Regions from separate parts of the Streptomyces sp. NPDC000983 genome, predicted to be linked through region 2. Evidence: riboswitches for the same ligand, from Rfam matches in the RefSeq annotation. Region 2 holds a riboswitch; the other holds the start of a gene.

Region 1 (7,386 bases), on a different contig from region 2:
CCGCTCCATGATCGCCAGCAGCACCAGCGCGCCGGAGGCGATGACGTCGACCCGGCCGGGGTGCATGGACGGCACCGCCGCGCGCTCGGCGTGGGTGGAGCGCAGCAGCCACTCGGTGATCTCGCGGACGCGGTCGTGGGAGACGCGGGAGTGGTGGATGGCGGCCGAGTCGTAGGCGGGCAGCTCCTGGGCGATGGCCGACACGGTGGTGACCGAGCCGGCGAGCCCGACCAGCGTGTGCGCCTCCCGCAGCGGCACGGTCCGCTCGGCGAGGTCCAGGGCCGCCTCGATGTCGGCGCGCACGGCCTCGACCTGCTCCTCGGTGGGCGGATCGGAGACGACGCCGTCGCGCACCAGGTGACGCTCGGTCATCCGTACGCAGCCGATGTCCACGGAGCGCGCCGCGCCGACGTGTTCGTCGCCGACCACGAACTCGGTGGAGCCGCCGCCGATGTCCACGACCAGGAAGGGCCGCCGCAGCTCGGGGCGGCCCGTCAGCTCCTTGGTGGCACCGGTGAAGGAGAACTCGGCCTCCTGGTCCCCGCTGATGACCTCCGGCTCGACGCCGAGGATGTCGACGACCCCGCGCACGAAGTCCTCGCGGTTCTCGGCGTCCCGGGAGGCGGAGGTCGCCACGAAGCGGACGCGTTCGGCGCCGAGTTCCTTGATCACCTCGGCGTACTCGCGGCAGGCGGCGAAGGTCCGCTCCAGCGCCTCGGGGGCGAGCCGCCCGGTGCGGTCGACGCCCTGGCCGAGCCGCACGATGGTCATCCGGCGGTCCAGTTCGACGAGTTCGCCCGTCGCGGGGTCGCAGTCGGCGACCAGGAGGCGGATGGAGTTGGTGCCGCAGTCGACGGCGGCGACGCGGGTCACTCCCCGTCCCGTCCGTCGAGGGGCGCGGCGGCGAAGTGGCCGCCCGCGGTCGTCTCCGCGGCCCCCGCGGACTCAGCGGCCGGGACCACGCAGGCGCCCTTGCGCCACCACTCGGGCAGCATCGCGAGCGCCTCGTCGCCCAGCGGGTTCACCCCGGGCCCGGCGGCCAGCGAGTGCGCCACCAGCACATGCAGGCACTTCACCCGGTCCGGCATGCCGCCCGCGCTCGGGAACCCGGCGAGTTCCTCGATCTCGTCCCGGCGCCGGATGTAGTCCTCGTGGGCGGCGCGGTAGGCGGCGGCCAGCTCCGGGTCGCTCTCCAGACGGGCCGTCATCTCCTTCATCACCCCGTTGGCCTCCAGCGTCCCGATCGCGGACGCGGCCTTGGGGCAGGTCAGGTAGTACAGCGTCGGGAACGGCGTGCCGTCCGGCAGGCGCGGGGCCGTCTCCACCACGTCCGGCTGCCCGCACGGGCACCGGTGCGCGATGGCGCGCAGCCCGCGCGGCGGCCGGCCGAGCTGCTGCTTGAAGGCCTCGACGTCGGCGTCGGTCGGCTCGGTGCGCGGGGTGGTGGGCGGGGGCGTTTCCATCACAGTCTTTCGTCTCTTCTATCGGTCCGCGGCGTCGGACTTGTCGACGCCGTCCCAGACGTTCGCGTACCAGGGCCGGTCGGCCGCGCCCAGCTCGGTGCGCGCCTGCTTCGCCGCGTCCGGATCGACCACGACGAACCCGGTCTCCCCCGGCATCACGTAGTGCAGCCGGTCCCTGATCCGCTGCTCGGCGTAGGCGTCGTCCTGCCAGCGCGCCTTGAGGTCGCGCAGCTCCTCCACCCGCTCCCGGGCCTGCCGCTTCTGCCGCTCCAGATCGGAGATCTCGGCGCGCTGGGCGACGTACTGCCTTATCGGGTAGGCGAGCGCCACGACGAGGGAGCAGACGACGAGGGCGAGCAGGGCGGCGCGGCCGGTGAGGCGGGAACGGCGGGCCTGGCGCCTGGTCTGCGAACGGTAGACGCGGGCCGCCGTCTGCTCACCGAGCAGGCGGATCCTGGTCGCGGTGGAGAAACGGTCCCGGTCCTTGACGGCCATCTCTCACTCCCGTTCACCCACGCGCGTACGTCCCCGCACACGGTACGGGACCGAGTACGGGGACGTACGTACGACTGGCTAGGCCTTGGCGGGCTCAGCCCTTTCCGTGCTTACTGGTTCGCAGAGCGAAACCGGGGGAACGCCGAGCGGCCGGCGTACACCGCGGCGTCGTCGAGGATCTCCTCGATGCGCAGCAGCTGGTTGTACTTGGCGACACGGTCCGAGCGGGCCGGGGCGCCGGTCTTGATCTGACCGCAGTTCACGGCGACGGCGAGGTCGGCGATGGTGACGTCCTCGGTCTCGCCGGAGCGGTGGGACATCATGCACTTGAAGCCGTTGCGCTGGGCCATCTCGACGGCGTCCAGGGTCTCGGTCAGCGAGCCGATCTGGTTGACCTTGACGAGCAGGGCGTTGGCGGAGCCCTCCTCGATACCGCGGGCGAGGCGCTCGGGGTTGGTGACGAAGAGGTCGTCGCCGACGATCTGGACCTTGTCACCGAGCTTGGCGGTGATGGTGTTCCAGCCGGCCCAGTCGTCCTCGAACAGCGGGTCCTCGATGGAGACGAGCGGGTACGCGGCGACGAGGTCGGCGTAGTACTCGGTCATCTCGGCCGCCGAGCGCTCCTTGCCCTCGAAGGTGTAGACGCCGTCCTTGTAGAACTCGGACGCGGCCACGTCGAGGGCGAGGGCGATCTGCTCGCCGGGGGTGTAACCGGCCTCCTTGATGGCCTCGATGATGAGGTCCAGGGCGGCGCGGTTGGACTCCAGGTTCGGGGCGAAGCCGCCCTCGTCGCCGAGGCCGGTGGACAGGCCCTTGGTCTTCAGCACCTTCTTGAGGGTGTGGTAGACCTCGGCGCCCCAGCGCAGGGCCTCGGAGAAGGACTCCGCGCCGATGGGGGCGATCATGAACTCCTGGATGTCCACGTTGGAGTCGGCGTGCGAGCCGCCGTTCAGGATGTTCATCATCGGAACGGGCAGCAGGTGCGCGTTCGGGCCGCCCAGGTAGCGGAAGAGCGGCAGGTCGCTGGCCTCGGAGGCGGCGTGGGCGACGGCGAGGGAGACGCCGAGGATGGCGTTGGCGCCGAGCGAGCCCTTGTTGTCGGTGGCGTCCAGGTCGAACATCGCCTGGTCGATCAGGCGCTGCTCGGTGGCGTCGTAGCCGACGAGCTCCGGGCCGATCTGCTCGATGACGGCGAGGACGGCTTTCTCGACACCCTTGCCGAGGTAGCGGTTGGGGTCGCCGTCACGGAGCTCGATGGCCTCGAAGGCACCGGTGGAGGCACCGGACGGAACGGCGGCACGACCCGTGCTGCCGTCGTCGAGGCCGACCTCGACCTCGACCGTGGGGTTGCCTCGGGAGTCCAGGATTTCCCGGGCTACGACGACGTCGATGGACGGCACGAGCATCTCCTTCATGGGATGTGACGCTGGAAGTGCGGGGCACATGAGCCTTGCGACTAGAGCCTAACCGCCCCGGGGACGTAGGCCAGCCGACCGACCGTCCCGTGGACAAGGAGAGACGGTACCCATTGTTTCCCGTCGGAACAAAGCCTGGGTGAACGACGGGACAAGAAAACCCCGCCCCGGCGCGTACGGGGGAACGCGCCGGGGCGGGGGCCCGTGGGGACGGGGGGTGACCCCACGGGGCCTCCAGTATGGAGGCCCCCGATGGGGGGACCCTGTGATTCGGCTACGGGATCACTTGAGGTGGAGCTGCTGACCGGGGTAGATCAGGTCGGCGTCCGCGACGATGTCCTTGTTCAGCTTGAAGAGCTTGGCCCAGCCGCCCTTGACGTCGTGCTCCTCGGCGATGGTGCTGAGGGTGTCGCCCTTGACGACCTTGTACTCGCCGTCGCCCTTCTTGACCTTCTTGCCGGTCGGGGTGGTCACCGTCTTCTGGGCCTTCTGGGTCGTCTTGGCGGCCGGACGCTCGGCCGAACGCGAGGCGGACTGCTGCTCGGTGGAGCGCGTGGAGGTCCCGGTGGAGCCGCCGTTGTCCGTGGAGCCGGTGGAGCCGGTGGAGCCCGTGGAGCCGGTGGACGAGCCGCCGTTGTACGAGGCGCTCGACAGGCCGACGCCGCAGCTCGGCCAGGCACCCTTGCCCTGACCGGCGAGGACCTTCTCGGCGATCTCGATCTGCTGCGCCTTGCTGGCCTGGTCGGCGGTGGAGGCGTACTGCGTGCCGCCGTACGCGGCCCAGGTGGAAGCGGAGAACTGAAGGCCGCCGTAGTAACCGTTGCCCGTGTTGATGGACCAGTTGCCGCCGGACTCGCACTGGGCGACGGCGTCCCACTCGGAGGCGGTGGCGGCGGAGGCGTTGCCGGCCACCATGAGCGGGGCGGCGACGGCCGCGCCGGTCACACCGGCGATGGCGATGGCGCGAGTGGCCTTGGACGGACGACGGTGCTTGCCCTTGCCGGAAAACAGCATGGATCGATCCCCTCACCGACGCCTGCGAGGTGAGCTGTCGGGTTCGGGCCGGTTGAGTTGCCCGGCCGCGCGGCCTGTCGGTCGCACGGCTTCACCCCAAGCCGGATCCGGTGTCGAGTCTCCTCAACCGCCGGTCCCGGCGCTTACCTTGGGTCCCCCGCTCCTGCCTACGGCGCATGACGCGACGACTGTTCCCGTACGGCCACCGGCAGGATTCGGCGTGCGGCGGTCGGGGCCCGCTGCTGCGAGCGGTCACGACCGTAGGCAGGCGATCCGGGGAATTTCAAAGACGATCAGGGCTTCTGAGACTCATCCCACACTTTCACCAAAGCGGACATTCAGGTGCGAAGTGTGACGCGAACTAGCCCTGGTTTCCGACCGATTCGTCCCCTACTTCAAGGGTCTGACCGGGAGTGATACGGCTGGGGTCGGAGCCGATGGCGGACCTGTTGTCGGCGTAGAGCCCGCGCCATCCGCCGTCGAGGTCAAGGGAGTCGGCGATGCTCCCGAGGGTGTCGCCCTCGCGGACGACGTACGTCCGCTCCGCCCCGCCCTCGTCCGCGGGCTGGCCGCGGTGGCGGCCGGCACCGGTGTCCATGAGGGTGGAATTGCCGCCGACCCAGAGGATGTTGTCCGAATTGTCCAGCCCGGAGATTCCGGTGAACAGCCCCTCGGTCACACCCGAGGAGGCGCTCCCGGAGGAACCGGACGAACCCTCCGACGCCTCGGCCTCCGAGGTCTGTGACGATTCGGCAGCCTTGTCCGAGTTGTTCGCCTTATTCGACTTGCCCGACTTATCGGCATTCACCGAATCGGCCGAATCCGTCGAGCCGTTCGAGCCCTTTGAGCCCTTCGAACCGTTCGATTCACCCGAGGCCCCGGGTGACGCGGAGGCACTGGCGTCCGCCCCGGCCTCGGTCTCGTCGTCCGTGGAGGTGCCGCCGCCGATGGTGTCCAGCAGCCCGGCCGAACCGGACGAGTTGGAAGATCCGGACGAGTCGGACGAATCGCCGTCCTCTTCGAGGCCCGTGTCGATGCCGACCGAACCGGAGTCGGCGTCGAGGCCGGAGAGCGGACCGCAGGTCGGCCAGGCGGCGAGGCCCTGGTCGGCGAGTATGCGTTCGGCGACGGCTATCTGCTGGGAGCGGCTGGCCTGGTCCGGGCTGGCCGCGTACGCCTTGCCGCCGTACGCCTCCCAGTTCTCCTGGGTGACCTGGAGGCCGCCGTAGTAGCCGTTGCCGTCGTCCGCGCTCCAGGAGCCGCCGCTCTCGCATTCGGCGACCTTGTCCCAGGTGCTGCCCTCGGCCGCACTGGCGCCGGTGGCGCCGAGCAGCGGGATGGCGATGGCGGAGCCGGTCACGCCGGCCGCGACGAGGAGAGCCGGAGCCTGGCGGGGGCGACGGTGACGACCGTTCCCGGAGAGCATGCGGGGACCTTTCGCAGAACAGCAGGGACCGGCGCGGTACCCGTGGAGCGGGGCGCCGCGCTGACGAGTGAACGTATAGGCAGACGATCACTTGTCACAAGTCGATGCCGCACAGATCACGTCAAGATCACAGAGTTGACGGTGCGTCACCTATACCGGGAGCGCGACGGGTCGGTCGCAGGGTGTGAACTCGACCGGCAGAGTGCGCAGTCCGCGCATGATGAGGCCGCCCCTCCAGCGCAGGTCGGCGGGTTCGGCGCCGAGCCGGAGGTCGGGCAGCCGGGTGAGGAGGGTGGCCAGCGCGGTCTGCCCCTCCAACCGGGCCAGCGGGGCGCCCAGGCAGTAGTGGATGCCGTGCCCGTAACCGAGGTGCTGGTTGTCGCGGCGGGAGAGGTCGAGGGTGTCGGGGTCGGTGAACCGCGCCGGGTCCCGGTCCGCGGCGGCCAGGACCACGAGCACCGGGTCGCCGGCGGCGATGTCCTGGCCGCCGATGGTGAGGGGCCGGGTGGCGAAGCGCCAGGTGGCGAGCTCCACGGGGCCGTCGTAGCGCAGGAGTTCCTCCACTCCGGTCTCCAGCAGGCCGCTCTCCCCCGCGGCGAGGGAGTGCTGGAGGCGGGCCCGCTGCTCGGGGTGGGTGAGCAGGGCGAAGGTGCCGTTGCCGATGAGGTTGACGGTGGTCTCGAAGCCAGCGAAGAGCAGGATGAAGGCCATCGCCGCGGCCTCGTTCTCGGTGAGGTGCTCGCCGTGGTCGGAGGCGCGGATCAGACCGGAGATCAGGTCCTCGCCGGGCTCGGGCTCGGCGGGGAGGGCGGCGCGCTTGCGGTGGATGAGTTCGGCGAGGTAGCCGCGCATCTTCTTCACCGACCGGGCCACCCCGCCCCGGGGGCCGCCCTGGTGGCGGATCATCATGCCGGCCCAGTCCCGGAAGTCGTCCTGGTCCTCCGGGGGGACGCCGAGCAGGTCGCAGATGGCGTAGATGGGCAGCGGGAAGGCGAACTCGTGGATGAGGTCGGCGCTGCCCCTCTCGGCGAACCCGTCGATGAGCCGGTCGGTCAGCTCCTGCACCCGCGGGGCGAACTCGGCGACCCTGCGGGGTGTGAACGCCTTGCTGACGAGCCGTCGCAGCCGGGTGTGGTCCGGCGGGTCGATGTTGAGCAGATGCGTCATCAGCTCCGCCTTGCGCTCACCGGGGATACCGGTCCTGCCCCGGGCGTGGGCCGGCTCGGCGTGGTGCTCGGGGTTCTTGCTGAGCCGCTGGTCGGCGAGGGCCTGCTTGGCGTCGGCGTACCGGGTGACCAGCCATGCCTCCACCCCGCTGGGCAGCGTGGTCCGGTGCACGGGCGCGTGCTCGCGCAGCCAGGCGTAGGCGGGGTACGGGTCCGCGGCGAACTCCCAGGTGAAGAGCTCGGGAGCGGGGGCGGACCCGGGCCCGGAGGCGCCGGTGGAGGGCTGCGCGTGCGGCTGTGCGGGCGGCTGTGCAGGGGTGGGGTGGTCGGTCACTCCTTGACGGTATCGGGCGGGGTGGCGGGGCTCGCGTCCGCCGTCGGGGCGGGGTGCACCGTCAGGACCGGGT
Region 2 (7,386 bases):
GAAGTGACCGGCCGACCGCTGCCACTCCAGGAAGCCCTCGATCAGCCCGGGCGGGTTGGCCGCCTCGGTGGCCTCGACCTCCCAGCCGGCGTTGTCCATGTCGAAGACGATCACGGGCAGCGGACGGCCGAAGACCTTCTCGATCCGCCCACTGTCGTGGAGGTGCCGGGCGAGGGCGATACAGGCGTCGTAGAAGTGCTCGATGAGCAGCTCGCTCGTGTCCTCATCGTCCGCATCCGCGGCATCGTCGTCCGCGGCATCGTCGTCCGAGTCCTCCTCGTGCCAGAGGCCGAGCTGCCTGACCTCGGCCTCGTACAGCGGGCCGCCGACCGGGTCCTCGGGCACGTTGCCGAGGGTCTCGAAGCCGTCGAGGAGCCAGTAGGCGTAGTTCCAGCGGGCCTCGCCGGGATCGTCCGGCGCGCGCTCCCGCTCGTACTGGCTCTCGGTGTTGTAGCCGATGGCGACGTAGGGGCGCCGGTAGTCGTAGTCGACGCGCCAGATACGGAAGGAGAGCGCGTAGATCTCGGGCCGCAGTTCCGCGGGGAAGCGCTCCAGGATGTGAGCGGCCGCGTGCCGCAGATGGGCGGTGAAGTCCGCACTCAGGTCCGTCACGCCATTCGCCCCCGTCGGTCGCCGTGTGACCTTCATTGCATCACGGGCCCCGTCCGTACCCCGTCCCGGACGAAAGCCCGAGAGGGGCAAGGGAGTTGGCGGGGGCGTGCGCGGCGGTGCCGGACGCCGGGGGCGTCCGGTCCGGGCTGAGTCGGGGGCGCGTCCTGTCCGTATTCTCTGATCATGGCCGCACCTCTCGCGTATTCACTGATCGCCACCGACCTGGACGGCACGCTGCTCCGGGGCGACGACACGCTCTCCGACCGGTCGTACGCCGCGCTCGCGCGGGTGGCGGAGTACGGCGCACGGCACTTGGTGGTGACCGGCCGCCCGGCGCCTCGGGTCCGGCCGCTCCTGGACGACCTGGGCAGTGGGGGGCTCGCGGTGTGCGGGCAGGGCGCGCAGGTGTACGACGCCGGCGCGGACCGTCTGCTGTGGTCGGTCACCCTGGACCGGGAGTTGGCGGAGACCGCGCTCGGCAAGATCGAGGCCGAGGTGGGACAGGTCTACGCGGCCGTCGACCAGGACGGCGTCGACGGGCTGACGCTGATCGAGCCCGGCTATCTGATGCCGCACCCCACCCTGCCCGCGGTGCGGGTCGGCCGCCGGGACGACCTGTGGTGCGAGCCGATCAGCAAGGTGCTGCTGCGCCATCCCGAGCTGTCCGACGACCAGTTGGCGTCGACGGCGCGCTCGGTGGTGGGGTCGCTGGCGACCGTCACGATGTCGGGCCCCGGGACCGTCGAACTCCAGCCGTGCGGCATCACCAAGGCGACGGGCCTGGCGCTGGCCGCCGAACACCTCGGTCTGGGACCGGCGCAGACCATCGCCTTCGGTGACATGCCCAACGACATCCCCATGTTCGACTGGGCGGCCCACGGGGTCGCGATGGCCAACGCCCACCCCGAACTCAAGGCGGTGGCCGACGAGATCACCACGTCGAACGAGGACGACGGCATCGCCGTCGTCCTCGAAAGACTCTTCCCCTAGGACCTGCTGTCGGCACGGACCCGGGGCGACAGTCGGTGCGGGCCGGGGGCGACTGTCCGTACGCGCCCGGAGGGGCCGTCAGTACGCGCCGAAGACGTTGTCGATCGAGCCGTACCGCTGGGCGGCGTAGTTGCAGGCGGCGGTGATGTTCGCGACCGGGTCGTACGAGTCCCACGAGGTACCGGCCACGTGGTAGGCCCGGAAGGTCGGGTCGATCACCTGGAGCAGGCCCTTGGAGGGGATGCCGGCGGCGGCGTTGGAGTCCCAGTTGTTGATCGCGTACTGGTTGCCCGAGGACTCCCGCATGATGTTGCGGTAGATGCCGTTGTAGCTGCCGGGGATGCCGTTCTGCGCCATGACCTGGAGGGACGCGCGGATCCAGCCGTCGAGGTTGTTGGTGTACCCGAGCGAGGTGGCCGTGGTCACGGTCGGGGTGGCCGCCGAGGCGGTGGTGGAGCCGATGAGCGGGAGCGCCAGTACGGCGGCTCCGGTGCCGATGACGGCGAGCTTGCGGGCGATACGGGTGCGGCGCTGGACGGCAGCAGACATGACGAGGTTCCTCTCCGGCGCCTGCGAGGTGAGCTGTCGGGTTCGGGCGGGAGCTGCCCGGCCGCGCACCACGATGGGAAACGCGACTGCACCCCGAGCCGTTCCGGCGCGTCCGAGGACGTCCGGTCCGGCGGCGTACCTGTGGGTCCCCCGCTCCTGCCGTACGAAGAAAAATCGGTGGAATCGGGCGGCGGCAGGATTCGGCGTCCGCCCGACAGGCCGGGAACGTATGCGAGAGCACATGTCCGAAACAAGTAGCGGATTCACATATCCAGAGGTTTGATCTTCAGTGGGGGGTGTGCGGTGATTGATCGTTTGCTATCGCCAATGCCCAACTCGCAAGCGGGGTGCGCGTTTCGGCGTGATCCCGTGAAGGGGCCGTGGAGAGATCTGCGTGAGTCAAGTCACGCGTGAGCGCAAGAGGTGGCAAATCGGGCAATAGGGCCAATGGGGCTTTATTGTCTGTCTGTTCGTGATGGGTGCCGCGGTCGGGCGGGCGGTCGCATGGGCGGTCACGCGGGCGGGGGTGTGAGCGTGGGTGTGGGCCGGGGTGGGAGTGACGGCGGGGGTGCTCCGGAGGGTGCGTCGATACAGCGCCATTCCGGACGAAATCCACTACATGCACCTAAGTCGATCGATAGCAGGTCTTATCAGGTGATCAAAAAACATGGTCGCCATGATCCGATACAGCCTGTCGTGGACCGGCGGGCGGCATCGGTGATCGAAACCTGACCGGATACGCTGACTTGGAGTGAAGGCAGCGACCTATCGACAAACCGCGTAATCGCCAGTAGACACCAGCAGACAGGAGACCCCTCGTGACCGTCGTCGGGCCGTTCGGGCTGAGCGTGCGGGACCAGGCTCTGGAAGCCGATGTCCAGGCCGGGATGGCGGCTGTCGAGGAGGGACTGCTCGAGGCCACCAAGAGCGAGGTCCCCTTCATCACCGAGGCCGCCCAGCATCTCGTGCGCGCGGGCGGGAAGCGGTTCCGCCCGCTGCTCGTGATGCTCGCGGCGCAGTTCGGTGACCCGTACGCGCCGGGGATCGTGCCGTCCGCCGTGGTGGTGGAGCTGACCCACCTGGCGACGCTGTACCACGACGACGTGATGGACGAGGCCGACGTCCGGCGCGGGGTGGACAGCGCGAACACCCGCTGGGGCAACTCGGTCGCCGTCCTGACGGGTGACTTCCTCTTCGCCCGCGCCTCGCACATCCTCGCCGACCTCGGGCCGGAGGCCGTCCGGGTGCAGGCCGAGGCGTTCGAGCGGCTGGTCACCGGGCAGATCCTGGAGACGGCGGGTCCGCAGGACGGGCGCGACCCGGTCGGCCACTACCTCGACGTGCTGGCCGGCAAGACGGGCTCGCTGGTGGCCGTGTCCTGCCGCTTCGGCGCCATGATGTCGGGCGCCGACGAGACGGTCGTGGACGTGCTCACGCAGTACGGCGAGCGGCTCGGGGTCGCCTTCCAGCTCGCCGACGACGTGCTGGACATCGCCTCCGACTCGCACGAGTCCGGCAAGACCCCGGGCACGGACCTGCGCGAGGGCATCGCGACGCTGCCGGTGCTGCGGCTGCGCGAGCGGGCGGAGCGGCTGGGCCTCGCCGAGGACATCGCCCTCTGCGAGCTGCTGGACTCCGACCTCACCGACGACGCCCGGCACGCCGAGGCGCTCGCCGCGCTGCGGGCGCACCCGGCGCTGGAGCAGGCCCGCCGCGACACCGTGCGCTACGCGCAGGACGCGCGCGCCGCCCTGGCGCCGCTGACCGAGTGCGACGCGAAGGCCTCCCTCATGGAGCTGTGCGACGCGGTGGTCCACCGGGCGGGCTGACCGCCGACGTAACCTGCACGCGCCGACGCCCGCACGTAGGCGCCGGCGCCCACACGTACGCCCCGGCGCCCACACGTACGCCCCGACGCCCACACGTATGCCCCGACGCCCGCACGTACGCGCCGACGCCACCCGTACGCCACTTCCCCGGCCCGGAGCCGCCGCGATCACCTGCGCCCCGCCGTGCCCCGCCGTGCCCCGCCGTGCCCCGCCCGACCACGGCTGCCGGAGTCACCGCCTCCGCTTCCGGGCGTCCCGGAGCGGTGTCCGCCGCGACCCCTACGGGTCGGGGGAGGCGCCGCCCGCTCATGTCATACCGCAGGTGTACACGGAGTTGAGCCCGCGGTCTGACGCTTCGTCGCAGCCGATTTGGTCAGATGGTGACAACGGAAAACACCACTCCTCACCGATTCGGGTGAGAATGGCGGCTACGGGCTGGACGCACGGGAGTTGGCAGGCCGCCGCCGACGACGGAGGTAAGGCACACATGGCACCGTACGGATCCGACGACAGCACCACCGGGGACGAGACCGACGACCTGCGCTCAGGGCGACGCAAGGCCGCGCGGTACGTCGTCCCCGTCGCGGTGATGGGCGTGGCGGCGGCGACCATCGGTCTCGTCCCGGCCCTCGCCGACTCCGGCGACCCGGACCTGCCGGAGATCAGCGCGCAGCGGCTCATCGAGAAGATCGCCGAGTCCGACGTACAGCAGCTGTCCGGGACGGTGCGGATCAACACCGATCTGGGCCTGCCCGACCTCGGCGGGCTCGGGGGCTCGCTGGCGTCCGGTGCGACGGGGTCCGGCGACGGTTCGGCCGCCGACCCGTCGGCCAAGCTCACCGAACTGGTCTCCGGCAGCCACACGCTGCGCGTCGCGGCCGACGGCCCGGACCGGCAGAAGCTCTCCCTGCTGGAGGACGCCGCCGAGTACAGCCTCATCCACAACGGCAAGGACGTCTGGGGCTACGACAGCGCCTCCAACGAGGTCTTCCACGCCACCGCCGAGGAGAGCGAGAAGTCGCGCGAGGAGGTCCCGGCGACGCCCAAGGGCCTCACGGAGGAGGCCCTGAAGGCGGTCGACGACACGACGTCCGTCACCGTCGACGGCACCGCGCACGTCGCGGGCCGCGACGCCTACCGCCTGGTCATCAAGCCCAAGCAGTCCGGCACCACGGTCGGTCAGATCACCGTCGCGGTGGACGCCGGGACCGGGATGCCGCTGAAGTTCACGCTGACCCCGTCGAGCGGCGGCGCAGCCGTGGTGGACGTGGGCTTCACCCAGGTCAGCTTCGCCAAGCCGGCCGCGTCGACCTTCGACTTCACCCCGCCCAAGGGCGCGAACGTCACCGAGGAGGGCGAGTTCGAGGCCCCGGCCGAGCACTCCGAGGCGCCCGGTTCCAAGGCTCCCGAGCGGGCCGAGGAGGCTGAGCCGGAGATCATCGGCGAGGGCTGGAACTCCATCGCCGTACTGGACACCGGCGGCGAGGGCATCCCCTCCGGCTCCGAGGTCGGCGGTGACCTCGGCGGGTTCATGGACTCCCTCGGGGACAAGGTGAAGGGCGAGTTCGGCGAGGGCACCGTCTTCAAGACGCGCCTGGTCAACGCGCTGATCACCGAGGACGGCACGGTGTACGTCGGCGCGGTCACCAAGGACGCGCTGGTCAAGGCCGCCGACGGCAGGTAGTAAGGCACCCATGACAGAGACGTCCGCCGCGGAGCCGGCGCCCGAGCAGTCTCGCGCGGGTGACGGAGTGATCGTCACCCGTGCGCTCACCAAGCGCTACCGCGGCGGACAACTCGCCGTCGACGGCCTCGATCTGACCGTCCCGGCGGGCAGCGTCTTCGGCTTCCTGGGCCCCAACGGCTCCGGCAAGACCACCACGATCCGCATGCTGATGGGCCTGATCGAACCCACCTCCGGGACCGCCCGGGTGCTCGGCCGCCCCATGCCCCGCGCCACCCGGTCGGTCCTGCCGCACGTCGGCGCCCTGATCGAGGGCCCCGCCCTCTACGGCTTCCTCTCCGGCCGCGACAACCTCCTGCGCTACGACGCCGCCGACCCGACCGCCGACCCCCGCACCCGCGGCCGGCGGGTCGCGGCGGCGCTGGACCGGGTGGGCCTGACGGCCGCCGCCGGCAAGAAGGCCAAGGCGTACTCGCTCGGTATGAAACAGCGCCTGGGCCTGGCCTCCGCGCTGCTCCAGCCGCGCCGGCTGCTGGTGCTGGACGAGCCGACCAACGGCCTCGACCCGCAGGGCATGCGGGAGATCCGCTCCCTGATACGCGAGCTGGCCTCCGACGGCACGACCGTCTTCCTCTCCTCCCACCTCCTCGACGAGATCGAACAGGTGTGCACGCATGTCGCCGTGATGACCCAGGGGCGACTCGTCACCCAGGGCGCGGTCGGCGACCTGGCGGCCGGGATGCGCGGCCGGCTCGCCGTGACCACGCCCGACACCGCGGACGCCGCCCGGGTGCTGAAGGAACAGGGCGCGGCCGACGTCGTGGTCACCGAGGACCGGGTGACCGCCGAGCCGCCCGACCGCGATCCCGCGGAACTCAACGCCGCCCTGGTGACCGCGGGCGTCCGCGTCCGCGGCTTCGGCGTGGAGCGGGCGTCGCTGGAGGACGCGTTCGTGGCACTGACCGGAGAGGGCTTCGATGTCGCACGCTGAACTCGTCCGCCCGGCGAGCCCGTTGTGGACGCTCGGCCTTCTGCGCAGCGAGCTGCGCACGACGCTGATCCGCTGGCGCACGCTCGCCCTGCTGGGGGTGCTGGCCGCCGTACCGGTCCTGGTCGGCATCGCCGTCAAGATCGAGACCGGCGACGGCGGCTCGGCGGGCGGGGGAGGCGGCGAGGGGCCCGCGTTCATCTCGCAGATCACCAACAACGGCCTGTTCCTGGTGTTCACCGCGCTCGCCGCCACCCTGCCGTTCTTCCTGCCGATGGCCGTCGGGGTCGTCGCGGGCGACGCCGTCGCCGGCGAGGCCAACGCGGGCACCCTGCGCTACCTCCTGGTCGCCCCCGCCGGCCGCACCCGACTGCTGCTCACCAAGTACGCGACCACCATGGCCTTCTGCCTCCTGGCCACGCTGGTGGTCGCGGTCTCGGCGCTGACGGTCGGCGCGCTGCTCTTCCCGCTGGGGGAGCTGACGACGATCTCCGGGACCCGGATCAGCTTCACCGAGGGCCTCGGCCGCGCCCTGCTGATCGCCCTGGTCGTCGCCGCGTCACTGACCGGGGTCGCGGCCCTCGGCCTGTTCGTCTCGACCCTGACCAACAGCGGCATCGCTGCGATGGCGACGACGGTGGGCCTGCTGATCACCGTGCAGATCCTCGACCAGATCCCCCAGCTGCACGCGATCCACCCGTACCTCTTCTCGCACTACTGGCTGTCCTTCGCCG

What was found. Region 2 has a riboswitch for cyclic di-AMP ahead of ABT296_RS31800 (transglycosylase SLT domain-containing protein). Riboswitches for the same ligand answer to the same signal wherever they lie in the genome.
Region 1: another riboswitch for cyclic di-AMP. It lies ahead of ABT296_RS17415 (transglycosylase family protein); the one in region 2 lies ahead of ABT296_RS31800 (transglycosylase SLT domain-containing protein).

Annotation. Positions count from the first base shown of each region.
Region 1 covers NZ_JBEPBM010000013.1:131,351-138,736, reverse strand. The annotation lists gene ABT296_RS17435 (Ppx/GppA phosphatase family protein) at 1-873, opposite strand, end outside; gene ABT296_RS17430 (DUF501 domain-containing protein) at 870-1,463, opposite strand; gene ABT296_RS17425 (FtsB family cell division protein) at 1,482-1,958, opposite strand; gene eno (phosphopyruvate hydratase) at 2,069-3,358, opposite strand; gene ABT296_RS17415 (transglycosylase family protein) at 3,656-4,387, opposite strand; cyclic di-AMP (ydaO/yuaA leader) riboswitch at 4,392-4,572, opposite strand; gene ABT296_RS17410 (transglycosylase family protein) at 4,749-5,813, opposite strand; gene ABT296_RS17405 (cytochrome P450 family protein) at 5,964-7,313, opposite strand.
Region 2 covers NZ_JBEPBM010000039.1:44,825-52,210, forward strand. The annotation lists gene ABT296_RS31790 (hypothetical protein) at 1-612, opposite strand, end outside; gene ABT296_RS31795 (HAD family hydrolase) at 796-1,602, shown strand; gene ABT296_RS31800 (transglycosylase SLT domain-containing protein) at 1,681-2,151, opposite strand; cyclic di-AMP (ydaO/yuaA leader) riboswitch at 2,155-2,351, opposite strand; gene ABT296_RS31805 (polyprenyl synthetase family protein) at 2,970-3,980, shown strand; gene ABT296_RS31810 (LolA family protein) at 4,468-5,664, shown strand; gene ABT296_RS31815 (ABC transporter ATP-binding protein) at 5,675-6,655, shown strand; gene ABT296_RS31820 (ABC transporter permease) at 6,642-7,386, shown strand, end outside.